Regions from separate parts of the Parabacteroides sp. AF48-14 genome, predicted to be linked through region 3. Evidence: riboswitches for the same ligand, from Rfam matches in the RefSeq annotation. Region 3 holds a riboswitch; each other region holds the start of a gene.
What was found. A riboswitch is a leader RNA that binds a small molecule or an ion and turns the genes downstream of it on or off. The one in region 3 is predicted to bind thiamine pyrophosphate.
Positions count from the first base shown of each region.

Region 1: linked by a shared signal. The riboswitch ahead of DW083_RS04720 (TonB-dependent receptor) and the one ahead of DW083_RS10845 (sulfide-dependent adenosine diphosphate thiazole synthase) in region 3 are both predicted to bind thiamine pyrophosphate.
Region 2: linked by a shared signal. The riboswitch ahead of thiD (bifunctional hydroxymethylpyrimidine kinase/phosphomethylpyrimidine kinase) and the one ahead of DW083_RS10845 (sulfide-dependent adenosine diphosphate thiazole synthase) in region 3 are both predicted to bind thiamine pyrophosphate.

Region 1 covers NZ_QUDI01000007.1:29,514-40,082, forward strand. The annotation lists gene DW083_RS04700 (DUF3868 domain-containing protein) at 1-652, shown strand, start outside; gene DW083_RS04705 (hypothetical protein) at 768-1,112, shown strand; gene DW083_RS04710 (thiamine diphosphokinase) at 2,002-2,631, opposite strand; gene pnuC (nicotinamide riboside transporter PnuC) at 2,615-3,226, opposite strand; gene DW083_RS04720 (TonB-dependent receptor) at 3,230-5,449, opposite strand; TPP riboswitch at 5,531-5,632, opposite strand; gene rimP (ribosome assembly cofactor RimP) at 5,801-6,268, shown strand; gene nusA (transcription termination factor NusA) at 6,275-7,573, shown strand; gene infB (translation initiation factor IF-2) at 7,594-10,557, shown strand; gene DW083_RS04740 (CvpA family protein) at 10,560-10,569, shown strand, end outside.
Region 2 covers NZ_QUDI01000046.1:1,781-12,349, forward strand. The annotation lists gene thiC (phosphomethylpyrimidine synthase ThiC) at 1-61, opposite strand, end outside; gene DW083_RS18090 (thiamine phosphate synthase) at 78-815, opposite strand; gene DW083_RS18095 (thiamine phosphate synthase) at 806-1,405, opposite strand; gene thiD (bifunctional hydroxymethylpyrimidine kinase/phosphomethylpyrimidine kinase) at 1,402-2,241, opposite strand; TPP riboswitch at 2,262-2,358, opposite strand; gene DW083_RS18105 (DUF5686 and carboxypeptidase-like regulatory domain-containing protein) at 2,489-5,044, shown strand; gene DW083_RS18110 (BamA/TamA family outer membrane protein) at 5,045-6,292, opposite strand; gene DW083_RS18115 (ATP-binding protein) at 6,344-7,915, opposite strand; gene DW083_RS18120 (nitronate monooxygenase family protein) at 7,980-8,918, opposite strand; gene DW083_RS18125 (arylsulfatase) at 9,086-10,569, shown strand, end outside.
Region 3 covers NZ_QUDI01000020.1:14,567-25,135, reverse strand. The annotation lists gene DW083_RS10845 (sulfide-dependent adenosine diphosphate thiazole synthase) at 1-713, opposite strand, end outside; TPP riboswitch at 773-866, opposite strand; gene DW083_RS10840 (AAA family ATPase) at 885-1,529, opposite strand; gene DW083_RS10835 (DUF86 domain-containing protein) at 1,538-1,936, opposite strand; gene DW083_RS10830 (nucleotidyltransferase family protein) at 1,929-2,222, opposite strand; gene DW083_RS10825 (MATE family efflux transporter) at 2,282-3,628, opposite strand; gene DW083_RS10820 (GAF domain-containing protein) at 3,693-4,178, shown strand; gene pyrB (aspartate carbamoyltransferase) at 5,037-5,957, shown strand; gene pyrI (aspartate carbamoyltransferase regulatory subunit) at 6,012-6,476, shown strand; gene DW083_RS10795 (flavin reductase family protein) at 6,482-7,048, shown strand; gene DW083_RS10790 (porin family protein) at 7,051-7,779, shown strand; tRNA gene DW083_RS10785 (tRNA-Asp) at 7,860-7,933, opposite strand; gene DW083_RS10780 (pyridoxal phosphate-dependent aminotransferase) at 8,069-9,382, shown strand; gene DW083_RS10775 (YqgE/AlgH family protein) at 9,509-10,105, shown strand; gene DW083_RS10770 (GNAT family N-acetyltransferase) at 10,128-10,569, opposite strand, start outside.

The DNA.
Region 1 (10,569 bases), on a different contig from region 3:
CTTCTTTAAACTGGAAACTGTACCCGAGGATTGGGAAGGTTTCAAGGCTAAAGTGGAAGCCGATAATCAGGTGCCTGACCGTGATGCCGTTTTGGCTATTATCAATAGCGATAAAGACCCGGATAAGAAAGAAGCTGAATTGAGAGCTTTGAATGGCGGGGCTGCTTATCGTTATGTATTGGCCGGTATTTTCCCGTCTTTGCGCCGTTCCGAATACCGTGTTGATTATACGGTACGTGAATTTACGGTTGAAGAAGGCCGCGAGATTATCAAGACTCATCCGCAACAGTTAAGCTTGAGTGAAATGTTTGCGGTTGCCAACAGTTACGAAATCGGTAGCAAGGATTATAATGACGTGTTCGAGATCGCTGTCCGTATGTATAGCGACGATCCGGTAGCCAATCTGAATGCCGCAAATATCGCTTTGTCAAAGAAAGATTTGAGCGCTGCACGTAATTACCTGGCAAAAGCGGGTAACAGTCCGGAAGCGATCCATGCACGTGGTGTGTTGAACCTGATGGAAGGCAACTTGAGTGAAGCCGGCAGATTGCTCGAACAGGCAAAAGCAGCCGGAGTGAAGGGTGCAGCTGCCAATTTGGACGAATTGCGCAAGAAAGAAGCCGATAATCAGCTCTTTGATAGCTTTGAGTAGTATAATTGATACTTTTACATCGCAGCGGTTGACTTATAAGCCTGTATCTTTGCGATATAATTATTGCATATAAAGAGATTGCGTATAAAAGATTGAGGACTTAATAAGTAAGATTATGGAACGTGTAGCAGATGTCGAAAAAGTTTTGATGAATGAGATAGACAACCAGGATGGTGTCTACTTATATCTCGAAGGTAATGCATGGTGCGCGTATGAACGTTCTGCTTATTATCTGGCAAGGTTAAATGTGCCGGTGGTACTACAGAAAGAGGTAATTCGCGACGGGTACGATGTAGTTTTGCTAAAAGCATTGTTCGCTGTAGATGATATGTGTTTGCCACTGGCTCCTAAAACAGAGCTGAAAAAGGTGGCAGATGATAAATTACAGTTCCATGTATATGCCAATATTGATGGTTTTCCTGAATGGAAAGCTTCTCAATTAAATAGATTACCTGCATAAAAGGTATAACAAGAACTTTATTAAACAGCCGTGAGGCTTGAATAAATACTAAGTTGTAAAATTGAGGGTGTATTTTGTCCCGAAGGCTGATCTTAGATCCCTTCGGGACTTTTTTTTGTACGGGATAGCTCACTTTTTCTTAGTTTTGGATCTTCTGCAAATTGAAAAATATACATTAACCCCCTGTTTCGACTGTTTTTCTATTTCATCCGAAATCTTGATCGATTTTGGATTGACTCTTTTCATGATTTTAACCGGCTCGGCTGACTGCAGAGAAAATGTGGTGCCGAGTCCATTGCGAAAAGTGTACAATTTGATTATCGAAAGATGAAAACGCCGACAATGTGATAAACCTTAACTCCCGGAGAATCGATTATTTGCGAACAAAGACGGACAGCGTTCCAAATATCCCAAGGAAATTTTGGAGGCTTATTGCTGTGAGGTGCGCAGAAAATTCCCTTGAAGTAACGCTTCATCGCTCTGAAGGTTGACTTCGCGCTATATGAAGTCAACCTTCAGAGCAACAAAGTTCCGGATCAGAGCGATAAAGTCCCTCTTCATGGCGATAAGGTGCCAGATCATAGGAAAAAGCCCCTTTTTGATAGCAGAAAAGTAGATTAGCATTTGTTCGGTTTCGGATGTTTTTTTACTCTGAAAAACGCGTTTTATACAATAAGTCCTCCGCCGCAGGCTCTCTTTTGCCGTTTCGTTTCAACGAACGGTTTTTGAGCTTAGGGATGTGTCAAAACTGCCCTGTCCCCGCGCTTGACTCGGGGCCGCAGTAGAACAGTCCTTGTCAATCAGTTGTTTATACGGTCGGTTTTAATGCGATCCCGCGTCAAGCGCGAGAACGGGATAGCTCACTTTTTCTTAGAAATGAACTATTCGTTTACAGGGTGCGGTAGACTAAGACCGGGCTGCCGGGCGAAAGGGTGATGGTGAAGCTGTCTCCTGTCGCTTCGTTGAGAGTCCCTTGCCACCAAGCTGTCAGCTGGCGGTCGTTTATCGGCCAGCGGAGACCGGATGTCGTTATCCTGCCGCAGGGGGAGAGGGAGAAAAGGGATACTTGCTGCCCGGGGTGGCTGTCCAGCGTTGTTGTTTGCCGGATGGGGGTGAAGATGCCATAGTCCGAAAGCATTTCCACACGGTCGAACAGGGAGGCATAATCAGCCAACAGGGAAATGTTGCCCAGTGTATGGTCTTCGCGTAACCCGGTGGCTCCCAATATCAGGACCTCTTTTTCTCCGGATTGGCGGGCAAAACGGACGGATTTTGTCAGGTCGTTTATTTCCTGGTCTTCTACGATGTGGATACGGCCGGCATACAGTTCCCGGAAGCGGGGTTGAATGCTGTCCAGATCACCGACAATGGCTGTCGGGGTGATGCCAGCATCATGCAAAGCTTGTACGGCTCCGTCGCAGGCTATGACGACAGAGGCTTCGCGCAGCAGGCGGAGCGGCAAAGCGGTTTGTGGAAAAGTGCCGTTTGCGACGACGACGCAATTATAAGGTGCTATCATTTGTTTTTATTCCTTTCTTTTTCCAGGTGTATAATCCGACTGCGGCCAGTATGGCATAGCAAATATATAGAAACATGGTGGGGTATAGTCCACGCAGGTAATAAAGATAGACGGATACGCAGTTGACGATGATCCAGAATATCCAATGCTCGATGATCCGGCGGGCCAGCATCCAGGTGGCGACGATCCCGACGGCAGTGGTAAACGCATCACCGGCAGGGATAGGCGAATCGGTGAAATTATGCAGGATATAATAGATTAAGGCATAAATTGCAAGGATTGCGAGGATTATTCCCGTAAAAAGTGGGAACGTCATGTTGCGATAGAGGATTGCTTCATTTGCCGGGGTGTTCTGATCTGTTTTTCCTTCGTTTATAGCTTTTTTACGGGTCCATTGCCAGAAGCCATATATGCTGATTGCGACATAATAGATGTTCAACCCCATGTCGGCATATATTTTTGAAAAGAAAAAGACGAACACATAGACCAGGGAAGTCAGGAAGCCGACTACCCACATGGCACGATGCTGCCTGATCTCTAAAAGCAGATAAAGCAACCCCGTCAATACTCCGAAATATTCCAATAGTTGTTCCATTGTTTAAAACTTGAATGTTACCCGGCCCATGGCATTTATCCCCGCCTGGGTGAAATAGCCGTCTTCTTTGTAACGCTCACCGTCGACCATTGCTGAGTAAACCCAGGCATTCGTCTCGTATTGCTCGTTAAATATATTGTTTATTGTGACATCAAGAGCGATTTCTTTCATAAACTTCGGCTTGAAGACATAGCCGACACGCAGATTGCTTACAAAGTAAGGATTGATGGAGCGGTCTTTGCTGGAAGTATTGTCGATATATTGGCGTCCGACAAACTGGGAGTTAAAGCTTGCACTGAGTTGTTTCCAATTGAAGTTGAACATGCTGTTGGCGATGATATCCGGTGAAAAAGCGATATTGGTCGTTCCCAGCTTATTGTGATCCTCACGCTGATAGCCCCAATCGCCGTTAGGGAGGGTTTCGTACACTTCGATGCTTTCTGTGAAATTCTTGATTTTGTTCCGGCTCAATGTCAGGTTCCCGCTCCAATCCAGCCAACGGGCGATTTCCACGCCTCCGGTCAACTCGATCCCCATGCGGTAGCTGTCTTTGATATTGGAGGTAAGGGCTTCACCGATTTCACTGATCTTACCGGTCAGGATTAATTGGTTGCTATAGTCCATGAAATAAAGGTTTGCACCGACGTGAAAACGGGAATTTCCGAAACCATAGCCTGCTTCGTAGTCGTATAAGGTTTCATGTTGCGGACGTTCGTCCGGGCCGGCCTCTGTGAAGTTGTCCCGGTTGGGTTCGCGGTTGGCTACGGAGAATGAGACGAAAGCATTGTGCCCGTCTTTTTGGAAATTAATACCCGCTTTGGGGTTGAAGAAGTTCCAGTATTTATTGATATTTACGTTGTCACCGGCTTTATCGTCACTTCCTTTGATTGTATAGTGGATGCCTCGGTATTGCATATCCAGGTAGCCGTTCAGGTGAGGATGGAATTGGTAGTTGGCCTTTGTGTACATATTATAGTCCAGCTTATTGCCGGTATTGCGGTAGTATTCATAATCAGGTTCGGGAAGGCTGTTCGATTGTTTTGCCCACATGACGCGGCCGAAATGGTTGCCGTCATAACGGTTGACAGCGGCTCCTACTGAGAATTGCAGGCGTTCGCCCCGGAAATTGGCACTGTAGATGGCGCCATAGAAATCATTTTCCAGCCATTTGCGGCGAACGAGATCCGTCTTGGTGATCGTATCGCCTTGGCTGTTGATATAAGGATTCAGTTTGTAGCTTTTAAACTTGGCGCCGCCTTTATAATCTTCATAGTAACCTGCTCCGTGTGTGTAATGGAGAGTCAGGTTCATGTTCCAGAGATCGCTTAAGCGCTGGCTGGCGGTCAGATGGTAGTTTTGCTGCCGATAGTTGTCCGTCTGGTTTTTGTAGTATTTGGTTACTCCGTCTTCTTTATATTCACCGCAAGGATTGTATGTGCGGTTGGAATCCAGCATATAGGACGGAACACCGGTCCATGCCTGATAGGTTTTTTCGATACTGCCGAATGTCTGGAAACGAATCAGCGTGTTGTCTCCGTAATAGGCGGCCGATGCGAAGTAGGAATGCATATTGGCATCGGCCCGATCTATGTAGCCGTCGCTTTGGATATTGGAATAACGGGCGTCGAAAACAAAATGGTCATTGAGAAGTCCGGTACCGAACTTGACTGTATTCTTGACAGTTCCGAACGAGCCGGCTGATACCGAATATTCGGCGTAGGGCTTCAGTTCCGATTTTTGTGTCTGCATAGAGACAGTTGCACCGAATGCGGCAGCCCCATTGGTAGAAGTCCCGGCGCCGCGCTGTATCTGGATATTGTCAACCGAAGAGGCGAAATCGGGCATATTCACCCAGAAGACGGTATGCGACTCCGAGTCGTTCACGGGTACTCCGTTGACAGTGATATTGATACGGTTGGCATCTGTTCCGCGAATGCGGAAACCGGAGTAACCGATACCCGTTCCGGCATCCGAAGTCATGATAACAGACGGTGATTGTAGGATCAGGTAGGGGATACCTTGTCCGTCGTTCCGTCGTTTCAGTTCGTCTTGTGTTAACTCGCTGTAGGCGACAGGCGTTCCTTTGGCAACTTTGGTTGCTGTTACAACAACTTCATCCAGTGATACGTCTTTGGAAATTTTCAGTGAATCGGCAGGTTCGACAGTTATTCCCTGCGCAGTCAGTACAGCCCATGATGAGGCTAAAATAAATACACTTTTCATCCTTTGTTTTTTTGATAACCTAAATAAAATAAACGAACGGTGAAAAGGAGTGTCGGAAGAAATATACCATGCAAGCCCGGAAGGCTTGGTTTTTCAATTCCCTACGCCGGCATTATCCGTACAGGTAATATGGGTATGTTCTCAGCCTATGGTATTGAACCATAAGCACCCCTTTTGAATTCGGGTACAAAGAAACGTAAAAAGAGGGAATCTTACAATATCTGATACGGATATGAAAGAAATAATAATATTTGTTTGAAAACTCATTGATTATTTGTATATTTGCGGGCGATTAAGCGAAGATGAGGAGGGGGCGGGCAGTCCCCTTCTTTTGTTCTTAACTGTATGTGTATGATTGAAAAGGACGTAATAAGTCAGTTGGTTGAAGAGAAATTAGCTTCTTCCGACAATTATTTGGTAGACGTAGTAATTAAACCGGGTAACCTGATTATCATAGAGATAGATAATGATGAGGGTGTTTGCATCGACGACTGTGTGGAGTTGAGCCGTTATGTGGAAGGTCACTTGGACCGGGATGCGGAAGACTTCGAGCTTGAAGTGGGTTCCGCCGGTATAACATCTCCGTTTAAAGTGCTTCGCCAGTATGTGAAAAATATAGGCAATGAAGTGGAAATGCTGCTTAAAAACGGTACGAAGTTGGCAGGTGTATTGAAATCGGCCGATGAAAACGGGGTAGTCGTAACTGTTGAAAAACAGGTAAAACCCGAAGGTGCCAAGCGTAAGGTGACTGTACAGGAAGACCAGTCATATACATTCGATGAAATAAAATATACAAAATACTTAATAAGATTCAAGTAAAAGATTATGGCCAAGAAAGAGGAAACAATCAGTATGATTGACACACTTGCTGAGTTCAAGGAGTTGAAGAATATAGATAAGGATACGATGATCAGCGTGTTGGAAGACTCATTCCGCAACGTGATCGCTAAAATGTTCGGTACGGATGAAAATTACGACGTAATTATCAATCCTGAGAAAGGAGACTTTGAAATCTGGAGAAACCGTACGGTTGTTGCAGATGACGAACTGGAAGACTCTAACCTTCAGCTGACATTGACTGAGGCCCGTAAGATCGACGCTGATTGCGAAGTCGGCGAAGAAGTAACCGACGAAGTGCATTTTGCAGACTTCGGACGTCGTGCCATCCTGAACCTGCGTCAGACGTTAGCTTCAAAAATACTTGAATTACAGAAAGACAGCTTATTTGCTAAATATAAAGATAAAATCGGTAACATCATTGCTGCCGATGTTTATCAGGTATGGAAGAAAGAAATCCTGTTGCTTGATGACGAGGGTAATGAGTTGCTGCTCCCGAAAACAGAACAGATCCCGACAGACTTTTACCGCAAAGGTGAGACAGTACGTGCAATCGTACAACGGGTGGATAACTACAACAACAATCCGAAGATTATTCTTTCCCGTACAGACAAATTATTCCTGCAGCGTTTGTTTGAACTCGAAGTGCCTGAAATCAATGATGGTCTGATCACTATCAAGGCAATAGCCCGTATTCCGGGAGAGAGAGCAAAAGTAGCCGTAGAGTCGTACGACGACCGTATCGATCCGGTTGGCGCCTGCGTCGGAATGAAGGGTTCCCGTATTCACGGTATCGTTCGCGAGCTGAGAAACGAGAATATCGATGTAATTAATTATACATCCAATGTATCGCTGTTTATCCAGCGTGCATTAAGCCCGGCTAAAATTTCCTCTATACGAGTGAACGAAGAAGAACATAAGGCAGAGGTTTATCTTCGTCCTGAAGAAGTTTCATTGGCTATCGGTAAGGGTGGTTTGAATATCAAACTGGCCTGTATGTTGACCGAATATGCAATTGACGTATTCCGCGATGTGGAAGGTGCAGATGAAGAAGATATCTATCTGGATGAATTCTCGGATGAAATCGATGCTTGGGTTATCGAAGCGCTGAAAAATACAGGATGCTATACTGCGAAGAGCGTGTTAGCGATGAGCCGCGACGAGATAATTGAACGTGCCGACCTCGAAGAACAGACTGTTGACGAGGTACTTGCTATCTTATCTGCCGAATTTGAAGAAGAGGTTGAAGAGAGAGAAGAAAAAGAAGAGGATGAAACTCAGGAATAAGTATTACGACAAAGTTTGATATGCCCATAAAATTAATACAAGTACAAAGGAAATTAAATGTAGGAATCAACACAGTTGTTGACTTCTTACGCAAGAAAGGGTTCGAGGTTGAGGATAACAATCCCAACACGCGAATCGGTGATGAACAGTATGCTTTGCTCGTAAAAGAGTTTGGTAAAGATTTACCGGACGGAGGGCGTGAGCGTGAGCGGGTTGTGCCCGAACGCCCTCATAAGGAAATTGCTTCTGTGAAAGAAGAAAGGAATTCGGAAATAAAGACTGTGATACCGGAAGAATTCAAGCCCAAAATTGTTACAAAGGGCCGGATCGATCTGGACAGACCGCATAAAAGAACACAGGAAGAACGACCTGAACCGGTTTCTGCTCCTGTGGAAAAGAAAGTAGAGGTGCCAGTGGAGGCTCCTGCTGCAAAAACTGCTGAAGCTCCGGCTCCGGAGGTGAAAACCCCGGAAGTAAAAGTGCCTGAGGTGAAAGTTCCGGAAGTAACACAGCAGCCAGAGGAGAAAAAAGAAGAAAAAGTTATAGTAGTGGAAAAGGAACCAGCAGAAGTGGTTAAACCGGAGCCTGTAGAGGAGCCGAAAACAGCAACCATAGAGTCAACGACCGTAAATACTGAAGAGCCGGCGGCTTCTGCCGATGGCGGGTCTGACGATGAGTTATTCCGGTTGAATACTCCGAAGTTCGAGTCTAAAATCAAGGTGACAGGGAAGATTGACCTGAATGCATTAAATCAGTCTACCCGCCCTAAGAAGAAGACTAAAGAAGAGCGGAAGAAGGAACGTGATGACAAACGTGAGAGGTTTGCCGGTAATAAACCGGGACAGTCGGGTAACGGTCCTTTCAACAAGGGACCGAAAGATGCAACAGCAAGACCCGGTGCTCCTGTCAAACCGGGCGAAGGTAATCAGGATGCAAAGAAAAAGCGTAACCGTATTAAGAAAGACCGGGTAGATGTTAACAATACACCGGGAACGAACGCGCGTCCGACACGTCCGAATCATTCGAATGACGATCGTAAACCCCGCTTGCGCAAGCCGGTGAAGGCGGAGATCAGTGAGGAAGATGTACAGAAGCAGGTAAAAGAGACACTGGCTCGCCTGACCAACAAAGGAAACAAGAATAACAAAGGTGCCAAGTACCGTCGTGACAAACGTGATGCCGTGCAGAAACGTGAGCACGAATTGATGGAACAGGAGGAAATGGAAAGCAAGATCCTGAAGCTGACGGAATTCGTTACAGCCAATGACCTTGCCAACATGATGGACGTTCCTGTAACCCAGGTTATCGCTACTTGTATGAGTATCGGTATCATGGTTTCCATCAACCAGCGACTGGATGCGGAGACTATTAATATTGTAGCTGAAGAATTCGGCTTCAAGACAGAATATGTAAGTGCCGAAGTGGTGGAAGCCATTAAGGCCGATGAAGAAGACGATAATGAAGAAGACTGGGTTGCGCGTCCGCCTATCGTAACCGTGATGGGACACGTCGACCATGGTAAAACTTCTTTATTAGATAACATCCGTAATGCAAATGTAATTGCCGGTGAGGCCGGAGGTATCACACAGCACATCGGTGCTTACAACGTGAAGCTGCAGAGCGGACGCCGTATTACATTCCTGGATACTCCGGGCCACGAGGCGTTTACCGCTATGCGTGCCCGTGGTGCCAAAGTAACGGATATCGCGATTATCATTGTGGCTGCCGACGATAATGTCATGCCGCAGACGATTGAAGCGATCAATCATGCTTCGGCTGCCAGTGTTCCTATCGTCTTTGCTATCAACAAGATCGATAAACCGCATGCCAATCCGGAAAAGATTAAGGAGGAACTGGCTAACATGAACTACCTGGTGGAAGACTGGGGTGGTAAATACCAGAGCCAGGAAATATCAGCCAAGAAGGGTATCGGTGTAGAGGAACTGTTGGAGAAAGTATTGTTGGAAGCGGATTTGCTCGACTTGAAGGCAAACCCGAAGAGGCGTGCCGTAGGTTCTATTATCGAGTCTTCCCTGGATAAGGGACGCGGATATGTTTCTACCGTATTGGTTGAAAACGGAACTTTGAAAGTGGGAGATATCGTGCTGGCCGGTACACACTTCGGTCGTGTAAAGGCTATGTTCAACGAACGTAACCAGCGTATCGAAAAGGCCGGTCCTTCCGAACCGGCTCTGATCCTGGGATTGAACGGTGCTCCACAGGCCGGTGATACATTCAACGTACTGGAAACAGATCAGGAAGCCCGCGAGATCGCCAACCGCCGTGAGCAGTTGCAGCGTGAGTTGGGCCTGCGTACGCAGAAGATGCTTACATTGGATGATATCGGCCGTCGTATTGCAGTGGGTAACTTCCAGGAATTGAACGTGATCGTGAAGGGTGACGTGGATGGTTCCGTTGAAGCTCTGTCCGACTCGTTGATCCGTCTGTCGACAGAAGAAATCCAGGTGAACGTTATTCATAAGGCTGTCGGCCAGATTTCCGAATCGGATGTCGTACTGGCTGCCGCATCAGATGCTATCATCATTGGATTCCAGGTGCGTCCGGCATTGCCTGCACGCCGAATGGCTGAAAAGGATGGCGTCGAAATCCGTCTGTACTCGATTATCTACGACGCAATCGAAGAAGTGAAGAGTGCAATGGAAGGTATGCTTTCTCCGGAAATCAAAGAAGAGATCACTGCCAATGTGGAAGTACTTCAGGTATTCAAGATCACGAAAGTGGGTACGATTGCCGGATGTATGGTACGTGAAGGTAAGATCAAACGTTCTAATAAGGTACGTGTGATTCGCGACGGTATCGTGGTTCATGCGGGAGAACTGGAATCTTTGAAGCGTTTTAAAGATGACGTGAAAGAAGTGGTTGCCGGATTGGATTGTGGTTTGAACCTTGTAAACTACAATGATATTCAGGTTGGCGATATCATCGAAGCGTACGAAGAAACAGAAATCAAGAAGACGTTATAAACATGAACTGGT
Region 2 (10,569 bases), on a different contig from region 3:
CGGGAACATAGATCTTTTCCGATGAAGGATAGGTAATGCGTATTCTGTTTTTACTTGCCATTGTATTGTATGTTTTTTTATATTTCTGAATCGTCCCTGCAAGGGTCCGGCTTGTGTTTGTTGATCTCCCTGATGAAACGGCGTGTTTCTTCCACCGGATCATCGGCATTGATGATCGCTCCGGAGACGGCGATGCCTTCTATCCCTGTTTCCATCAAGGGGGCAATATCTTCAAACTGAATGCCACCGATGGCAAAGATAGGAATTTCGAGACCGGCTTCCCTATATTGTTCCATGATTTTTTGATATCCTTCCAATCCTAACACGGGGCTCAGGTTCTTTTTCGTCTCGGTAAAACGGTACGGCCCCAGGCCGATGTAAGAAGCGCCTTCCCGGTCCGCCTTCAAAATATCCTCGAAGGTGTTTGCCGTTGCGCCGACAAGGAAAAGGTCGTCCAAGCCTTTTTCGATGATGATCCGCCAGGCTTCTGATACCGGCATATCGTTTTTCCCTAAATGGACGCAATGGATACCGGCTTTGATTGCCATTTCCAGGTTGTCATCCAAGCAGCAGACACAATCTAAACCGCCTTTGAACAGGGTGAAGTGCGAAACTTCTTTGGCGACTTCAAGGTTCAGATTGTCTTTCATGCGGAGCTGAACCCAGTTGCAACCGCCTTTGATTACCATCTTGATCTCATCCAGCTCTGTATATTTGTTTGTACGATGCGTGATGAACATAAGTCGGTTTTGGCCGGTGAAACAAGCATACCGGCCTCTGCCGGCGCAGCTCTCTAAATAATTGTCTAATTCCATGCTTGTAGTTTTTTATATTGTGTGATAATAATATCCAGTTTGTCTGTCGACGGACGCTCTCCCCAAAGCGCGCCCAACACGGCCGCTCCTCCGAAACGGAAAGGGCGGAGCAACGGGAGAGTGGCAAGGTCTATGCCGCCAAGGGCAAAAACCTTTTCGTTAATGATTCCGGCATCGGAGGCCTGTTGTAAGGTTTCCATTGCAAAACCGCTTCCGTATCCTTCTTTCGAGATGCTCCGGAAGATAGGGCTCAGGAACAGATAGTCGAGCGACTGGTAGTGTCGGATTTCCTCGATGGAATGGCAGGAACGGCTGACCGTCCCCTTGAAGCCGGATGGCGCCAGGCTGTTGCGCCGGTTCAGGTGCACGCCTCCCAAGCCGTAATCTGTTGCCAGCGAAAAGCAGTCGTGGAGCACGATTTTCGGATAGTGGACGGCCGGTATTTTATCCAGCAGCCGGCGCAGTTCGTCAATCTTTCCTTCCGGCTTACGCAAGTGGAGAGATTGCATTCCTTCTTCAAAAAGCCGGGTGAGAATGATGTTTTCTCCCGGAAAGAAGCCCGGTGTCGTGATTACAATCAGCTTTTTCATGCTTTTATTTTTATCAACGGAACGGGAGCGAACAGATGGTTCATAGGCCCATGCCCGTGTCCGGTCTGCACGTCGGCACCGGCCTCAAGGGCGGCTGTTACATATTCTTTTGCCAACCTTACGGCATCCGGCAATTCTTTACCCAAAGCCATATAAGCGGCAATTGCGGAAGACAGTGTGCATCCTGTGCCATGCGTGTTTTGTGTCTGAACAGCCGGGACAACCAGTCGGAGAGGGGCCGCATCCTTCGTGAACAGGATATCGGCCCTTTCGCTTCCTTCCAGGTGGCCGCCTTTCATCAGGACGGCACGGCATCCCCGGGCTAAAAGCTCTTGAGCGGCTTTTTCCATCTCTTCTTCATTCCGTATCGGCATGCCTGACAGGAAAGCAGCTTCGTCTATATTCGGAGTTACTAACATGACCTTAGGGAACAATTCGTTTACAATGACTTCGATCGTCTCGTCTTCCATCAGCTTGCTGCCGCTTGTCGAAATCATGACAGGGTCGAGAATTACTTTTGAAAGCGAAAAACGGTCGATCGCACAGGCTACAATCCCGGCAGCTTCCCGGTTATGCAACATCCCGATTTTTACGGCATCGACCGTTATATCCTCGAATACGGCATTTATCTGTCCTTCCACTATTTCCGGCGAAACAGCCTGTATCCCCCTTACACCCGTTGTATTCTGGGCGGTAATGGATGTTATTACAGAAGCTCCGAATACGCCTAATGCTGAAAATGTCTTCAGGTCCGCCTGTATTCCTGCACCGCCGCCGCTGTCTGAACCGGCAATTGTAAGTGCTACCGGATAGCGAAACATTGTGTTTGTTTTCATTTATATATAAAAAGGAGGGAAAAGCCTTGTCTGTTTTTTCCTACGGCGGCATTACCCGCATCAGGTTCACAGGTATAATCTCAGCCCGTTTACAGTATGGCACCCCTTTCAACAGGCAAAGGTAGAAAGAATTTTTTTCAATTGGAAGATTATGTGCACGTTTTGGAACACTCTGTAAAAATAAACTGTTATACTTTTGCAGCGTTTAATTAGGGATAAAGTAGAAATCTAAGGATAGAAAATTGTGATGGGGAAAAAGATTGTTTTTTTGCTGGCATCCTTATTTGTGGTATGGATAGCAAATGGACAGAATACGATAATAAAAGGAATAGTGACCGACTCGATTACTGGGGAAGGATTACCTTATGTATCTCTTATATTCAAAGGAACGACGATAGGAACGGCAACTGACGGGGACGGGAATTTCACATTCTCTACTCCGAATGCCAACCGAACCTTGGTTGTTTCTTATCTGGGATATGATACAAAAGAAGTGGGAGTCACTCCGGGCAGGACCAATAATCTGAAAATACAATTAGCGCCGAACGGAATCGCGTTGAATGAGGTCGTTGTCAAGCCGAAAAAGGAGAAATACAGCAAAAAGGAGAATCCGGCTGTGACCTTTGTAAAACAGGTGATTGCTTCACGTGAAAGCAATGACCCTCGTAATCATGACTATTTTCAATACGATCAGTATGAGAAGATGGTCTTTGCGATGAACGATTTCCATCCTAAACCCAAAAAAGACGGAAAGCCGGGCAAGTTTGATTTCCTGGTTGATTTTGTCGATACACTCGATGTTGGCACGACTATTCTGCCGGTTTCGGAAAGGGAAAAGGTCGAAACGGTTTATTATCGCAAAGAGCCGAAGTCGGAAAAACGGGTTGTCAAAGGCAGCAAAGCATCCGGTGTGGATGAAATATTCTCCCGCGACGGTATCCAGCAGTTCCTGAACGAGGTTTTCCGGGAAGTCGATATCTTTAAAAACGATATTCCTTTGTTTCTGCAACGGTTTGTAAGCCCGCTTTCTACAATCGGACCGAACTATTACAAATATTATCTGCTCGACACGCTGGAGGTGAACGGGCGGAACTGCGTGGATCTGGGGTTTGTCCCCTTCAATTCGGAGACATTCGGTTTTACCGGGCATCTGTTTGTCACGCTCGACTCCACATTCTTTGTGCAGAAAGCGATCCTTAACGTTCCCAAAGATATCAACTTGAACTTCGTATCCGGAATGACAATCGAACAGACGTTCGAACGTACGCCGGACAGTACCCGTATCATTACGAAAGACGATATCAATGTCAATTTCAAGTTAAGCGAAAAGTCCAAAGGCATGTATGCGCGGCGCCTGAATGTTTACAGCAACCAGTCGTTTAAGGAGCCGGATGTCGAACAGGCCCAGGTGTTTAAGGAGAGTGCGCCTGTTATTACGCTGAAAGACGCTTATCGGCAGACGGATGAATTCTGGATAAGCAACCGTCCGGAAGAGGGGATTAAGAAGAATCCCAATTCCGTCGAGAAGTTGATGGCGAAATTCCGCTCCGTTCCGATCTTTTACATAACGGAACAGATCGTATCGATCCTCGTTTCCGGTTATATCCCGACGAATAAGGACCCGTTGAAAAGTAAGTTCGAGTTTGGTCCGATGAATACGGCGATCAGTGGTAATGCGATCGAAGGAGCCCGCTTCCGTGTGGGAGGAACAACGACGACGGCATTCAGTAAAAACTTGTTCTTTGACGGCTATATGGCGTATGGGACAAAAGATGAAAAGCTGAAATATGACGCTCTTGTCGAATATTCGTTCAACGACCGTAAGGAATATCGTAAGGAGTTCCCGTTGAACTCGATCCGTCTGGAATACATGTACGACATCAACCAGTTGGGACAGCAATATATGTATGCCAGCAAAGATAATATGTTCCTGGCGTGGAAACGTCAGAAAGATACGCGTGCCACTTATTTGCGGCAGGCCGAGTTGACTTACTATCATGAGCATTATAATGGTTTGGCTTATGGGGCCGTTGTCCGTAACCGCCGTGAATATGCTACCGAGTATGCTGTATTCGACCGTATTGGTCCGGATGGGATCATTACGCCTACTAAGAGTTATGACATGACGGAGTTGGAACTGAAATTCCGTTATGCAAAGGATGAGAAGTTCTATCAGACGCGTAACCTTCGTTACCCGATTACTTTCGATGCGCTGATCTTCAATTTCAGCCATGTGATGGCGAAGAAAAACCTGTTGGGGTCGTCGTACGATTACCAGCGTACGGATATCGGCATTCAGAAACGTTTCTGGTTCTCGGCTTTCGGTTATATCGATATTATAACCAAAGCGGGAAAAGTCTGGAACAAAGTACCTTATCCATTGTTGATCTTGCCGAATGCCAACCTTTCTTATACGATCCAGCCGGAGTCATATACGAATATGAACGCGATGGAGTTCATCAACGATGAATATGCATCTTGGGATTTGACGTATTACATGAACGGTAACCTGCTGAACCGTATACCGATGATAAAGAAACTGAAGTGGAGGGAAGTCTTCTGTTTCCGCGGCTTGTGGGGACATCTGACTGAAAAGAATAATCCGATGAATGGTGGAGACGGCTTATATCTCTTCCCCGACGATACTTATACATTGGGAAAAGCGCCTTATATGGAAGCCAGTGTCGGTGTGGAAAACATCTTAAAGTTCCTTCGTCTGGATTATGTCTGGCGTCTGAACTATCGTGATAATCCGGGTATCCAGACGAAGGGTGTTCGTTTTATGATGCGACTGTCGTTCTGATCAGAATGCTTCCGTCATATTCATATAGACCTGCATCCCCGGTTGTCCGGGCTCTTTGCCGATATCCAGCCTGAAATTCTTTCCCGGCTGCATCTGGAAACGGAGTCCGGCACCGAAATTGAATTTCCACTTGTTCCAGTCAAAAGGAGTTTCCCCGATCGTCCCGGTTCCGGCCCAGGCTACAAAACCGCATTTCGCCCAGAAGTTACCGCTTTTGTATTTTGCCGGTGAACCGAACATATGGCGATATTCGACAATTCCGTAAGCCATCGATTTATCCCGGTATTTGCCCATATAATAGCCGCGAAGGTCGAAGGGAGAACCGAATGTCGGCAACTCCGTAAAAGGAATATCTCCCATGCCGATTTGGCTTTTGGCGATCCAGGCGAGCGTACTGCGCGGACGGAATACGTTCTTGAATTGGCGATATTCGAGTTCGATGATTTCATAATTATAGGCACCTCCAAGATATTTTCCAAACAATTTGACGTTTGTACCTAACAACATCCCTCGTGTAGGAGTTGCAACATCATCACGGGTATCATATTGAATGAGCCCGCCGATACCGACATTGAAATATTTGCTTTTAAATTTCCGGAAATAAGGATCTTCTTCCATTACCGGATTTATATCCGATGCCCGTGTATAATTCAGATCGAACAGGCCGCCTAAATAGAAATGGGGCCGTACTTCCCATACAAAACGCGGATACAGTTGGAAATAGTTTCGGTGGAATTTGGTCGTCGAATCGCTCCGTTCCAGATTTTCAGCCTTTTCAAATCCTTTGCCATAGTAATGCGAAGGCTCATTCCTGTAACCATAACTTACGTAAATGCGAAAACGGTTTTCATTGAAGAAAAATGTTCCTGCACCGGCAACAACAATTGTTCCGTTCAGCGACAGATTCAGACCGGCAGGCAGAAAGGACCGTTGCGAAACAGTATCTTGTTTGTTTATCCGGAAACTGGCTAAGACTGCACCTCCAACACCGAATGAAGCTTCCGGTGTATAAGAAGGTCCTCCGAGAACGGACCACCATATATTTTTATGTGCACGAATGGAGTCTTTACGCAATTGACGGTAGTAGCGTTTTAATTGCCTTTCGTTCAGTTCCACACCGTCAACGGTGATAACCTCTTTCCGGGCTGTGCTATCTGTCGTAATAACATGACCTTGTTCTTGAGCTTTAACAGATAAAGACAGAACAAAAAAGGGAATTCCTGCAGATACAAATAGACGTTTAAGCATTGACTTTTTTAGTTTGTACGTAGCAAAAGTACAAAAAAAATCAGTTCAAAATCAGATTGGCAACCGGAACCAGAAAGTGGACCCTTCGCCTTCCTTGGAATCTACACCTATTATTCCTCCGAATTTCTCGATGATCATGGCACAAATAGGAAGCCCAAGCCCTGTTCCCTGGACGAAAGTGTTCAGCTTGACAAAGCGTTCGAATACTTTGTCTTTCTTTTCGGCTGGGATTCCGATTCCAGTATCTTTAACAAAAAAGTAAATCTCTTTTTCAGATTTTTCATAGCCGAAGGTAATACTGCCCTGTTCTGTGAATTTCATGGCATTGGTCATAAAGTTAATCATTACCTGCATAACACGGTTTTGGTCCGTATGGATAATACATTCCGGCTGCTTTTGTACAAATTCGATCTTAACACTGTCCGGCCTTTGATTTTTCAGCTGCATTTGCTGGCAGAGGTCTTCCATCAACAGGTTAATATCCGTGTCGGAATAGTTAAAATCAAGTGTTCCCGCTTCTATCTTGGACATATCGATGATGTCATTGATCAACTGAAGCAATAACTCGTTATTTGATGTAATGATATGAACAAATTCTTTCTTCTCTTCGGGATCGTCGGTTTCGGCCAGAAGATTGGAGAAGCCGACAATAGCATTCAAAGGCGTACGGATTTCGTGGCTCATATTCGCTAAGAAAGCTGATTTCAGTTGGTTTGCTTCATCCGCTTTCTTTACTTCATAGAGCAAATGTTCGATCCGTTTCTTATCTGAAATATCTTCGAGTTTCATCAAGCCGCCCAACATTTCGCTTCCGTCGTTTGAGTAGACCGGTATGGCGCTGATCTCGATAGTCGTATCCCCTTCGGTTATCTCGTGGCGAACAGGTTTGCCTTTCTCAACCGTATCACTTAATGCGCAATGCGGGCAAGGACTCTGACGCCCCATCACAGTTTCGTAACATACTTTTCCCGCTATATACCTCCGCCCTTTAGCTATATTATTCAGGCTGGCTGTTGATTCCCATTGCACAACATAGTTTTTGTCTACATAAACAAGTCCGAAATTAATGCTGTTGAGCACCAAATCCTGCGTCTTGATGACATTTTCCAGTTTCTCTTTTGCCTGAATTAATTCTTGTTCGTATTCTTTTATCTTGGTAATGTCCCAACGGGCAATGAGAAGCCAATGGTCATTCCCTAACGATACAACCGATTTGCTCACAATTGTTTTGTGTAAAACCCCATCAGGAGTAAGATAATCCTCTTCCGAGCGATATTCTTTTTTGTCTTTTACCAGTTGTTCGTCTATTTTTCGGTATCTCAAACCACGCTCTTCACCAAAGATATCGATATCGGAATGCCCTAATACTTCACTTTGCTTTTTGCCGGATTGAAGTTCAGCTTCTTTGTTCCAAAACTTATATTTGAAATCATCGTTGATATCTTTGACAAGTACAGGGAAAGGCATATTGTCCAATATATTCAGGCAGAATAACTGAAAGTCCGTAATTTCGGCTTCTCTGGCTTTATATGCCGCTTGCTTTTTCTTGTTTCTGATCCAGGATAACAGAAGTATGATACAAAGTGCTGTTTCAACAATCAGTATTAGAACTATAATACTCATAGCGTTAATTTAAGTACGTTAATTATTTGTTTGAATCCCTTAATTCTTGCTTGCAAAGATAATATTAAAAATGATTCAATTTTTCCACTCCTGCTTGAAAATCATCCAAAATCTCTTTCATGACCTCTGCTACAGTTTGCGATTCCCGGAATAAGGATGCTACTTGACCGATTTCGAGTTCGCCTTCTTGGAGGTTCCCTTCAAAAATACCTTTTTTAGCACGTCCTTTTCCTAACAGCTCTTTCATTTCCTCGACGGAAGCGCCACGGGCCTCGGCTTCTTCGACAGCTGTCGTAAAATCACCTTTGACCAGACGGGTGGGAGAGAGTTTCTTCAACAGGAGCTTCGTGTCGCCTTCATTCAGGTTCAGACAGAGGTTCTTGAAGTTCTCGTGTGCCGAGCTTTCCTTCGTCAGGGCAAAACGGGTTCCGATTTGTACACCTTCGGCCCCTAAAGCGAAAGTTGCCAGCATCGCATCGCCGGTTCCGATGCCTCCGGCAGCCATTAGCGGGAGAGTGGTCGCACGACGTACCGCCGGAATCAGGCATAGCGTGGTTGTCTCTTCACGCCCGTTATGCCCGCCGGCTTCAAAGCCTTCGGCAACTATGGCGTCGACACCGGCCTGTTCGCATTTGGCGGCAAACTTGGAACTGCTGACTACGTGGGCGACTTTCATTCTGTGTTCCTTCAGAAATCCGGTCCATGTTTTGGGATTTCCGGCAGAGGTGAAAACGATCTTTACATTTTCCTCTACCAATATATTCATTAATGCGTCGATTTCCGGATACATCAAAGGCACATTTACCCCGAAAGGCTTGTCGGTCGCAGCCTGGCATTTGCGGATATGGTCACGCAGGACGTCCGGGTGCATGGAACCGGCGCCGATCAGACCTAAACCGCCTGCATTACTGACTGCGGAAGCAAGCCTCCAACCACTGCACCAAACCATTCCACCCTGTATAACCGGATATTGAATATCGAAAAGTTCGCAAATTCTGTTCATTTTCATCAATAATTTTATTTGTACAAGTGCAATATTAGCGAAAAATGTGTAACAGCATTTCACTACTATCATTATATTTGCGGATTATTACATGTTTTAAGTTAAGACTGTTATAATCTAACGCTCAAATACAAAATAAGCAAATGAAACACTGTTTACTCCCCTTGATGGGTGCTTTCTCTTTACCGCTTCTGGCACAGACTTCGCCGCAGAAGCCGAATATCGTCGTGATTGTTGCCGACGATTTGGGATATGGAGACCTCAGTTGTTACGGCGCGACAGCTATCAGTACTCCCGGCATGGACCGGATCGCCAATGAAGGACTGCGCTTTACACAAGGCTATTGTACGGCGGCAACTTCCACGCCGAGCCGCTATTCCCTGTTGACCGGTCTTTATCCCTGGACAAACACGGAAGCCAAGATTCTTCCGGGAAATGCAGCATTGATTATCAATACGCAGCAGGTGACATTGCCGAAAGTCCTGAAGCAGGCCGGTTATGTGACCGGTTCGGTCGGCAAATGGCATTTGGGATTGGGCGACGGAGCGGTAGACTGGAATAAAACGGTCTATCCGGGAGCAAAAGAAATCGGTTATGACTATTCGTTTATCCAGGCGGCAACCAATGACCGGGTTCCCTGTATCTTTATTGAAAACGGCAAAGGTGTCGGTTTGCAGCCGGACGATCCTTTGTATGTCAGCTATCGGGAAAACTTCCCCGGCGAGCCGACCGGTAAGGACAATCCGGAGCTGTTGCGTATGCATCCGAGCGTAGGGCATGCCGGAGCGATTGTGAACGGCGTTCCCCGTATCGGTTTCCAGAAAGGCGGAAAGGCGGCTCAATGGAAAGACGAAGATATGGCAGAACTTTTCCTTGAAAAAGCCAAGACTTTCATGAAGGAAAATAAGGACAAGCCGTTTTTCCTGTATTACGGATTGCATCAGCCGCATGTGCCCCGCGTGCCGAATCAGAAGTTTGCCGGTAAATCCGGTATGGGACCGCGTGGAGACGTGATTCTGGAAGCGGATTGGTGTGTGACGGAGTTTCTGAAAGAGATGGACCGGCTCGGACTGACGGAAAATACGTTGGTTATTTTCTCAAGCGATAACGGTCCTGTCCTGGACGACGGCTATCAGGATCAGGCGGTCGAGTTGGTCGGAAACCATAAGATTGCCGGTCCTTACCGCGGTGGCAAGACGAGTTTGTATGACGGAGGAACTTGTATTCCTTTCCTGCTCCGCTGGCCGGCGGCGGTTAAACCGGGCGTATCGGATGCTTTGGTTTGCCAAATGGATCTTTTGGCCTCGTTGGCAGCACTCACGGGACAGGCTTATCCGGATAAGACGGATAGCCAGAATACGTTGCCGGTCTTTTTGGGCAATAGTGATCAGGGACGGCGTGAACTGGTGATTGAAGGTTATTATAATTATGCTTTCCGCCAGGGTGATTGGGTGATGATCCCGCCTTATCCGGATTATTATGGCGACAAGGAAGAAGCTGAATTTGCTGGCTTTAGCGATTGCTATCAATTGTATAACGTCAAAGAGGACCCGGGGCAGCAGAATAATCTGGCAACAAAAGAACCGCGCCGCCTGCGGCAGATGATGATGCGTTTTGAACAATTAAAAAGAGAAACCGGTAAAAAGACCAA
Region 3 (10,569 bases):
CCGCCGAAGATCGGTCCCATACGGAAACTACCGCTTACACCATTAGCAGCCATACCGGAAACGAACAATCCCGGATAGATTTCCTTTGTATTCTCGACAGTCGTAGATTCGCCTAACTCGACGTTCAACGAACGTTCGCCGATCACACCGCCAGTCGGAGTGTTCAATTTAATATCGTTCTTGCGGGCAACTACGCGGGCAATTTCGCAATCGTGACCTGTTCCTTCCAGAACAGCCTTTGCCATGATCGTCAGCGGGTCCACATGCATACCTTCACGGATGACCGGAGCCCAGTTCACAACCACGCCGGCTACGGCGTCGTTATGGAACACAACGTCTTCTACAGAATAGCAGTTGAAAATAGTTGCACCGGCCTTCGTTGCGTTATAGATCAATGCAGAAGTGGTGTGTACGGAGTCCATAATATAAGTACCGTTACCGGCATCCTTATAGCTAACGCCCAACTCTTTCACGATCGGCATGGCTTCTTCCTGCACGACGATGTCGTTAAACATCATGGCGCCGCCCCACATACCTCCACCGGGAGCCAGTTTACGGTCGAACAAAGCAACTTTCTTTCCGGCTTTAGCCAGGTAATAAGCGGCAACAATACCGGAAGGGCCACCGCCTACAATAGCGACATCAATAGACAAATTACTCTTCAACTTCGCAAAGTAAGAGTCAATAATTCCTGTTGAAACAATCTGTTCCATACAAAATAATAATTAGAGTTTAAACATCGGGAAGCACATAGAGGTAACGCTCCCCTTTATTTAGCAATTCTACCTTTTCCCTTCACGGCATTACCCGGGCAGGTTCTATGGGTATAATCTCAGCCTGATAGTAAGGCACCCCTATGATAAGTCGGTTGCAAAGATAATAAATTATCCGAAATGCGGCGGGCGTTTATTCATTTTCCGTTCTACAAAACTTTTCATAAACTCGACTGTTTCGTCCACTCCCAACACGGAAACATCAATCGAGAAGTTATAGCTCGAGGCAACTCCCCATTCTTTATTCGTATAATAGTTATAGTAGGCAGCACGCGATTTGTCGGTTTTTGTCATCAACTCTTCCGCCTGTTCCACCGTAACATGCTGGTTTTCGATAATCCGCTGGATCCGGTTTTCTTTGTTGTTATGGATAAAGAAACTCAAACAATCCGGATCGTCGCGCAAGATATAATCGGCGCATCGGCCCACGATTATGCAAGAACCTTTCTCCGCCAAGTTCCGGATCGCATCGCTCTGGTAGAGGAACAAACGGTCGTTAGACAACACATCGGCATACGGAGGAAACAGCCCCATATAAGAATAGCCCATCGTAAAAGCGTATGCCAGCCCACTGGATGCCCGTTCGTCAGCCTTCTCAAAAAACTCTTCACTGAGCCCGCTCTCCTTGGCAGCAATCGCCATCAGTTGTTTGTCATAATAGGCAATACCCAGCGCCTTTGCCAACTTCTGCCCTATCTCGCGGCCACCACTGCCAAACTGCCGGCCGATGGTGAGTATGATTTTATTGTCGTCCATAATTATTTCTATTTATCTGCATTCTCTTCTAATGCATCTTTCTCTAAATCTATTATAATGCGATCAATTTCATTCTGTAATTGAGGAACATTTACTTTTACGATACGAAGAATTATTTCTGCATCCACATTAAAATACTGATGTGCAATTATATCACGCAGCCCCATCACATTCCGCCAGCTTATTGCCGGATATTTTGAGAAAAGAGATTTATGTGTATACTTATCAATATTCTTTACTGCTTCACCAATAGTAACCAACAACATACAAATACTATCCAATCTCATCATCCCATCAGGAGAATGAGTAAAATCATCAGCTGTATTTACAGGTATAGAACGAGTAACAATCGTACACAACGAATCTCTGATTTGTTTAAATAATAATAGAACTTCTTCCTTACACATATATCCCGTCCCTCTCTATATTTCTTTTTAGTAAGATATTCATATTATCACGAAGACGAATTATGTCAATCTTACAGTTCAGCAATTCTTCTAATTCGTATTTAATATTTAGAAGAATAAAGCCATCCGGCTCCTTCATCTCTACACAAACGTCCAAATCGCTATCTATATTTTGTTCATTACGGGAAACAGAACCGAATATTCCCAAACGGATAATACCATATCGTTCGGCCATCTGTTGTTTATAACAGCGAAGTAGTTCCAGATATTCTGCTCTTGTCCTCATACTTACATTGAATATTAGTTTATCTAAATAGTATGTGTTGTCACAAAGATATACATTTTTTATTTAGCACGAAACTTCCTGAACTGGTTTATTAATACAACAGCGGTCACGGCGGTGGCAGTCGCATCGGCAATCGGAATACTGATCCAGACGCCCAACGTGCCAAGCCAGGGAGGAAGAATCAGCAGGCAGGGTACGAGGAACAGCAACTGACGCGTCAACGAAAGAAAGATCGCCTTTTTCGACATCCCGATAGAAAGGAAAAAGTTCGTCGCCACCATCTGGAATCCGACAATCGGAAAAACGGCAAAGACGATATGCAAGCCTGATACAGCCGCCGCAATCAACTCCGGATCGGTTGTAAACATACGGACAATCATCGAAGGGAACAGCTGGCAGAGCAGGAAACCTGTTGTCGCCACCCCAATCGCCCACTTCATCGTCAGCTTCGTCACCTCCGTCACACGCGGATACAGACGGGCACCGAAATTATAACCGGCAATCGGCTGCATTCCCTGGTTGAATCCCATGATAATCATAATAAAAAGAAATATAATCCGGTTCACGATCCCGTATGCCCCAATCGCCATATCGCCCCCATGTTCTTTCAGCCCCCGATTAATCAGGATTACGATCAAACAAGCGCAAAGGTTCATCAGGAAAGGCGACAGCCCGATGTAGAGGATGCCTTTCACAATCTCATTCTTCAGCCGGAAAATGCCCTTTTTAAAATGCAAGAGTTGTGTCGGCCGGGAGAAATGGATCAATTGTCCGGTCAGGGAAATAACCTGAGAGATAACCGTTGCCCACGCCGACCCCTTGATTCCCCAGCCGAAACCGAAGATAAAGAGCGGATTCAACACACAGTTGATCACCACGGATGCCAGCGTTGCATACATAGCCATCTTCGGAAAGCCGGAAGAGCGCAGGACTGAGTTCAGTCCTAAATACATATGCGTCACCACATTCCCCATCAGAATCACTTTCATGTAATCACGCGCATACCCGATCGTATTCTCACTTGCTCCGAAGAAATAGAGGATAGGATCGAGAAACATCATGAAAGCCAGCGTAAACGCAAGTCCTAACACCACATTCAGCACCAGCACGTTTCCCAACACCCGGTTCGCCCCCTCGTAATCCTTTTGCCCTAACTTCACAGACACCAGTGTGGAAGCCCCCACCCCGACCAGCGAACCGAAAGCGGCAGCCAGATTCATCAACGGAAAGGTCAGGGCAAGGCCCGAGATCGCTAACGCCCCGACACCATGTCCGATAAAAATACTGTCAGCCATATTATAGAGCGAAGAGGCCGTCATGGCAATAATGGCAGGAATGGCGTATTGCGTCAGTAGCTTGCTGATCGGCTCGGTACCGAGCACTAAAGGAGAATTCTGTTTAGTCATGCTGCAAAGGTACGCAGATTTAGAAAAAAAGGTTACTTTTGTTATCTTATAAAGTATAAAAATTATGGCGGAAAATTTAGTAATCAACGACGGAAGCAAAAAAGAACAATACGAAACACTGCTTCCTCAACTGAAAGCATTGACAGCCGGTGAGACCGACGCAGTGGCAAATATGGCAAATATCGCCGCCGCTCTCCGGCAGACATTCGGTTTCTTCTGGGTCGGTTTCTACAGAGTGATAGAAGACACGTTAATATTGGGACCATTCCAAGGTCCGTTGGCTTGCACGCGCATCCGCTACGGGAAAGGCGTATGCGGCACAGCCTGGAAAGAAGCCCGCACAATCATCGTTCCGGATGTCGATAAGTTTCCCGGCCATATCGCCTGCAGCTCCGCCTCCCGTTCGGAAATCGTCGTGCCGGTCATCAAAGAGGCTAAAGTCGTTGCCGTCCTGGATATAGACAGTGATGCGCTTGGCACGTTCGATGAAACGGATGCCACTTATCTTGAAAAGATTTGTGCGGAAATTGTTGCGTTATTGAAAATATAAATTTTACAATAACCCCCTTTTTCAGCCGTTTTTCTATTTCATCCGAAATTCCGATTCATTTTGGATTGACTCTTTTTACGGTTTTAGCCTCTCTTTTTGACAAGTAAAAAAAAGAGGTGCCGGGACTGTTTCAAAAAGTGTGCATTTTGATTGCAGAAAAACGGAAATACCAACAAAGCGATAAAGCTTAACTCCCGGAGAATCGAATATTTGAAAATAAAACGGACGGCGTTCCAAATATCCCAAGGAAATTCAGGGCCTTTTTTGCCCTTTGGACGGTCGTAATGGAGGAAAACACTCAAAAAAGTAGAAAAAGTCCCTTTTTGAGGTCAAAAAAGCGGATTAACATTTGTTTGGATTCAAACCTCTTTTTTCTCTTGAAAAATACGTTTTTTACAATAAGCTCCCCTAAATAATAATTGATTGTCCCATATCCGGCAAAATTTGAATTATCCGTACTTTGATTAAAAGATATAAAATAACCACTCAGCACAGAGGGCTACTAACTAATTGTTTTTTTATACGCAAGCACCGCAATTATCCTCTGTTACTGAATGGTATTTTAAATCATAGCCTACAGTTTTAATTAAAGCCTGTCAGGTGTTCGGTTTCAAGGCCTATTATTAATTGTGAATATGGATAAATAATAATAGTGCACCTTATCTTAATTACTGTCACACAAATATATAACTATATATCACAAACAGAGTGTTCTTTTTTACGGAATAAATGGCAAATATTCGCATATTTACAGCAAAAAGCCTCAAACAGGAAATACGGAGAAAAATAACAGAAGCCATGACATTGTCTATGCATTTTTTTATACTTTTGTACGCATAAGACAGAATATACACAACAATGAAAAGTAAAAGTTTAGTTTCTATCGATCAATGTACCAAAGAGGACATTCTTCGTATTCTGGATAACGCCAGGAAGTTTGAAGCGAATCCGAACCGTAAAGTGCTGGAAGGCAAAGTGGCAGCGACCTTGTTCTTCGAGCCCTCCACCCGTACCCGTCTCAGTTTTGAGACTGCCGTGAACCGGTTGGGCGGACGTGTGGTCGGTTTCTCCGATGCATCCACGACCAGTTCTTCCAAAGGCGAAACACTGAAAGATACCATCCTGATGGTAAGCAACTATGTCGACCTGATCATTATGCGCCATCACCTGGAAGGCGCTGCCCGCTACGCTTCGGAGGTAACAAATATTCCTATCATCAATGCCGGAGACGGTGCAAACCAACATCCCTCACAAACCATGCTGGATTTGTATTCCATCCAAAAGACACAAGGCAAGCTGACCGACCTGACCATCACGATGGTGGGCGACCTGAAATACGGACGTACCGTCCACTCGCTGATCGTAGGGATGTCCCATTTCAATCCGACATTCAACTTTATCGCTCCGAACGAACTCCGCATGCCGGACGAACAAAAGAATTTCTGCGATAAACACGGCATCAAATACAACGAATATACCGAATTTACGGAAGAGATCATCAACCAAACGGATATTCTGTACATGACCCGCGTACAACGCGAGCGCTTCACCGACCTTGAAGAATACGAACGCGTGAAGAATGTGTATATCCTGAAGAACGACATGCTGAAAAACAGTCGCGAAAACCTGCGCATCTTGCATCCGCTGCCTCGTGTAAACGAGATCGCTTACGATGTGGACGACAATCCCAAGGCTTACTACATCCAGCAGGCACGCAACGGATTGTTTGCCCGCCAGGCTATCATCTGTGAAGTATTGGGAATCCCTGTTGAAGAATAAGAACCCAGTTCATTAATTTTCAATTTTCAATTATCCATTTTCAATTATAAAGCTATGTCAGCAGAAAAGAAAAAAGAATTACAGGTCGCCGCTTTAGAAAACGGTACGGCTATCGATCATATCCCCCCCAGCCAGTTGTTTAAAGTAGCTAAATTGCTGGGACTGGAAAACATGGACAATACAATCACAATCGGCAACAACTTCCACAGCAACAAAATGGGATGTAAAGGTGTAATCAAGATATCCGACAAATTCTTCTGCGATGCGGAAATCAACCGGATCGCCCTGATCGCCCCGAATGTGATCCTGAACATTATCCGCGATTATGAAGTTGTAGAGAAGAAGACGGTTACTTTGCCGGACGAACTGGTTGGTCTGGTTAAATGTAACAATCCGAAATGCATCACCAATAATGAACCGATGCCGACCCGCTTCGATGTGATCGACAAGGAAAAAGGCACGATCAGATGTCATTATTGCGAGCGTAAGATCAATAAAGAAGATATTATCATCAAATAATTTGTATGAAACACGACTGGAAGCCCGGCACGATGATCTACCCTTTACCAGCGGTAATGGTAAGTTGTGGCTCAGAGCCTTCAGAATATAATATCATAACCGTCGCGTGGGTCGGTACGATCTGTACCAATCCGCCGATGTGTTATATCTCCGTACGTCCGGAACGTCACTCCTATCCGATCCTGAAAAAGAATATGGAGTTTGTCATCAACCTGACGACCCGGGAACTGGCTTATGCAACCGATTGGTGCGGTGTCAACTCCGGTAGGGACCACGCTAAGTTTGAAGAGATGAAACTGACGCCCGGCAAAGCCTCGGTTGTCAATGCCCCGATCATAGAAGAATGTCCGCTCTGTATCGAATGCCGGGTGAAAGAGGTTATGGCGTTGGGAAGCCACGATATGTTTATCGCCGATGTGGTAAACGTACAGGCCGACGACAAATATTTAGATGCGGCAACAGGGGCTTTCGATATGCAACGCGCCGATCTGCTGGCATATTCCCATGGCAAGTATTATGGATTGGGCGACTTTGTCGGTAAGTTCGGCTGGTCGGTCAAAAAGAAAAAATAAAGATGAAGAAGATTTACCTGCTATTGCTGATACTTCCACTCTGCTTTCCAGTAAATGCCCAGAAGTTTATCTCCATAAAAGACAAGACATTCAACTGGGGAGGAAAAGTCGGAATGAACGCAGCCCTTCCTATTGTCAACTCCCTGACAATCGATGATGTGGAGATGGAAGACATACGTCTGCAATATAAGGTAGGTTACCAAGCTTCGGTATTCGCACGTGTAAATATCGATCGTTTTTACATACAGCCGAGCCTTACCTGGCAATATTCGGAAGGCGATATCCGTTTCAACATTCCACAGAAAGACAACTTTCCACTTGACGGACCACTCGCCCCAAACCCTGTAAGCAAAAACAGGATCACCTATAAGGCAGCCACACTGGAATTACCGGTAATGGTCGGCTATTACCTGGTCAAAGAAGGCCCTTATGCGTTAAGCATGATGTTCGGCCCTAATATCAAATACAACTATAAGAATCGCTACAGTACGAGCCTGACAGACATGCCCCGCGAGTTTGTAGACAACAGTACGCCTTTCGGTATCAGCCTTGCCGCCGGATTAGGAGTCAGCATCTGGCGTCTCTTTTTTGACTTCAGCTATGAATTCGGCTTGAACGAAGTTGCATCCGACTTCCACGAAATCAACAATAACGCCGCCAATAAGGAAGGAACGCTCAGCATCGACAAGCGAACGAATATAATGAGTTTCTCACTCGGCTTCCTGTTCTGAAAAGATATCATATTCCCATAATAAAAAAGCCCTGTAATTATTAATTACAGAGCTTTTCTTTGTTTTGCTTTCTTCGAAAGCGGTCCGGACGGGACTCGAACCCGCGACCCCATGCGTGACAGGCATGTATTCTAACCAGCTGAACTACCGAACCAAAGTTTAGTGCGATCTCTCTTGATTGCGGTGCAAAGGTAGATATTATTTTGAATCTTGCAATAGTTTCATGACAAATATTTACTTCGGAAGGATTATTTTCCTACTTTTGCCCTTCATATAAATAATAATAATCATGAAGAATACTCCTGTAGATTATCAGACTGCCAGACGAATAATCGATGGCTACGGACTTCCCGACTTCGGGAAAGCTACAATACGTGAGGTTGTTGCGATATCCACACAACTCGAACAAGAGACAAAAACAGAATTTATCCACATGGAAATGGGTGTTCCCGGCCTCAAAGCCGCCCAGGTGGGCGTCGATGCCGAGATCAAAGCGCTCCAAGACGGCGTTGCATCCATCTATCCGAATATCAACGGGACACCGGAAGTAAAAGCCGAAGCCTCCCGCTTCATCAAAGCGTTTATCGATATTGACGTCGCACCGGAAGGTTGTGTGCCCGTGACCGGCTCCATGCAGGGAACATACGCTTCGTTCCTGGTCAGCGGACAATGCACGCCGGGAAAAGACACGATCCTGTTCATCGACCCGGGTTTCCCTGTGCAGAAACAGCAGATCGTGGTGATGGGCTACAAATATGAATCGTTCGACGTTTATGAATACCGCGGAGAAAAGCTGCGTGAAGTACTGGAACAGTATCTTTCCAAAGGAAACATAGCCGCCATGATCTACTCCAATCCCAATAATCCCGCCTGGTTCTGCCTGAAAGAAGAAGAACTGAAGATTATCGGAGAGATGGCGAATAAATACGACACGATTGTAATTGAAGACCTCGCCTACTTCGCCATGGACTTCCGCAAGCCGTTAGGAAAACCGTTTGAGGCGCCTTATCAGGCAACAGTCGCACGCTACACAGACAATTACATCCTGCAAATCTCCGGTTCCAAAGCCTTCAGCTATGCCGGCCAGCGCATCGGTGTAACAGCAATCTCCGACAAACTCTATCACCGCGCCTATCCGGGACTGACACAACGTTACGGCGGAGGCACATTCGGAACGGTGTACATCCACCGCGTGCTCTATGCCATGTCGTCCGGAACAAGCCACTCGGCGCAGTTTGCACTGGCAGCCATGTTCAAGGCGGCAGCGGACGGAACGTTCGACTTCATTTCGGAAGTGAAGGAATACGGACGCCGGGCGGAAAAGCTCAAAAAGATATTTACGGACTACGGCTTCCGGATCGTGTACGACCACGACCTGGACGAACCGATTGCCGACGGGTTCTACTTCACGATCTCCTATCCGGGCATGACCGGAGGCGAGTTGATGGAAGAACTCATCTACTACGGAGTAAGCGCCATCTCATTGAGCACGACGGGAAGCAACCAGGAAGGCTTGCGCGCCTGTACCTCTTTTATCAAACCGCATCAGTATGCACTCCTCGAAGAGCGCTTGAAGCTCTTCAAAGAGAATCACACGGCATAATTAACACGAATCGGGCTTCTGTTTAATATACATTAACACGGAAGCCCGGTTTTTCATTTGTTTCTTTAACCCAAAAGCTATATATTGTCGCAGTTTTATTATTAACCAGCAAGTTAAAGTCCCGCTATGGCAATGTATAACAACATATTTAAAATAACACATAATGATGTGCTCCCGGCTCAGGGAAGCATACTGATATCAGAACCTTTCCTGCAAGACGCCTATTTCCAACGTTCCGTTGTATTGCTGGTGGAACATGCACCGGAAGGCTCGATGGGACTCGTCCTGAATAAAAAGACCGAACTATTGGTCAACACATTCTTTGAGGACTTGAAGAAGTATCCGGATATGCCGATCTACTTAGGCGGTCCGGTCAGTGCAAACCGCCTGTTCTTTATCCATTCGTTGGGAGATATGATTATTCCGAATTCGGTCAAGATCAACGAGCATCTCTACTTCGACGGAGACTTCAATGCGCTGTTGCGCTACATTCAGAACGGGCATCCGATCGATGGGAAAGTGAAATTCTTCCTGGGCTATTCCGGCTGGCAGGAAGGACAGTTGACGAATGAAATCTCCAAGAACTCATGGGTTGTGAGCCATGCCTCCAACCGGAACGTATTGCTTGCCGAGGGTGAAGATTTCTGGAAGCGTTCGCTCGAATCGCTCGGCAGCCAATATGAAACCTGGACTAAGTATCCGAAAGATCCTTATCTGAACTGATCCCCGCCCCTCATTTACACGCTTATTTATTGATACGTTGCATAACCAGTACGTCCGAATAGCCGTCTTCAGTGGCTATCCAGTCTGTCAGTATGCCTGTCACGGTGAAGCCGCAACGGGTAAACAACGCTTTGCTGGCTTCATTGCCAACCGGAATATGCACGTATAGCTGACGCAGTTTAAGGAAAGAGAAGGCATAGCGGATCAACAGGCCGAGCGCCTCCGTTGCCAGGCCGTTCTTCTGATAAACAGGATCGACCAGTATGCCGACTCCGGCACGGCGGTGGTGCGGCTCGAAATCGTACAGGTCCAACATCCCGACAGTTGCTCCGGTCGGACGATAGTCTATCATCAGGCGCAATTGTTTCAGGTCGAACAGATCCCGGTGGGATTCGGCAATATATTCTTTAAGCAGATAGCGCGAATAAGGCGCCAACGTATTTCCCAATCCCCACCATTCGGGT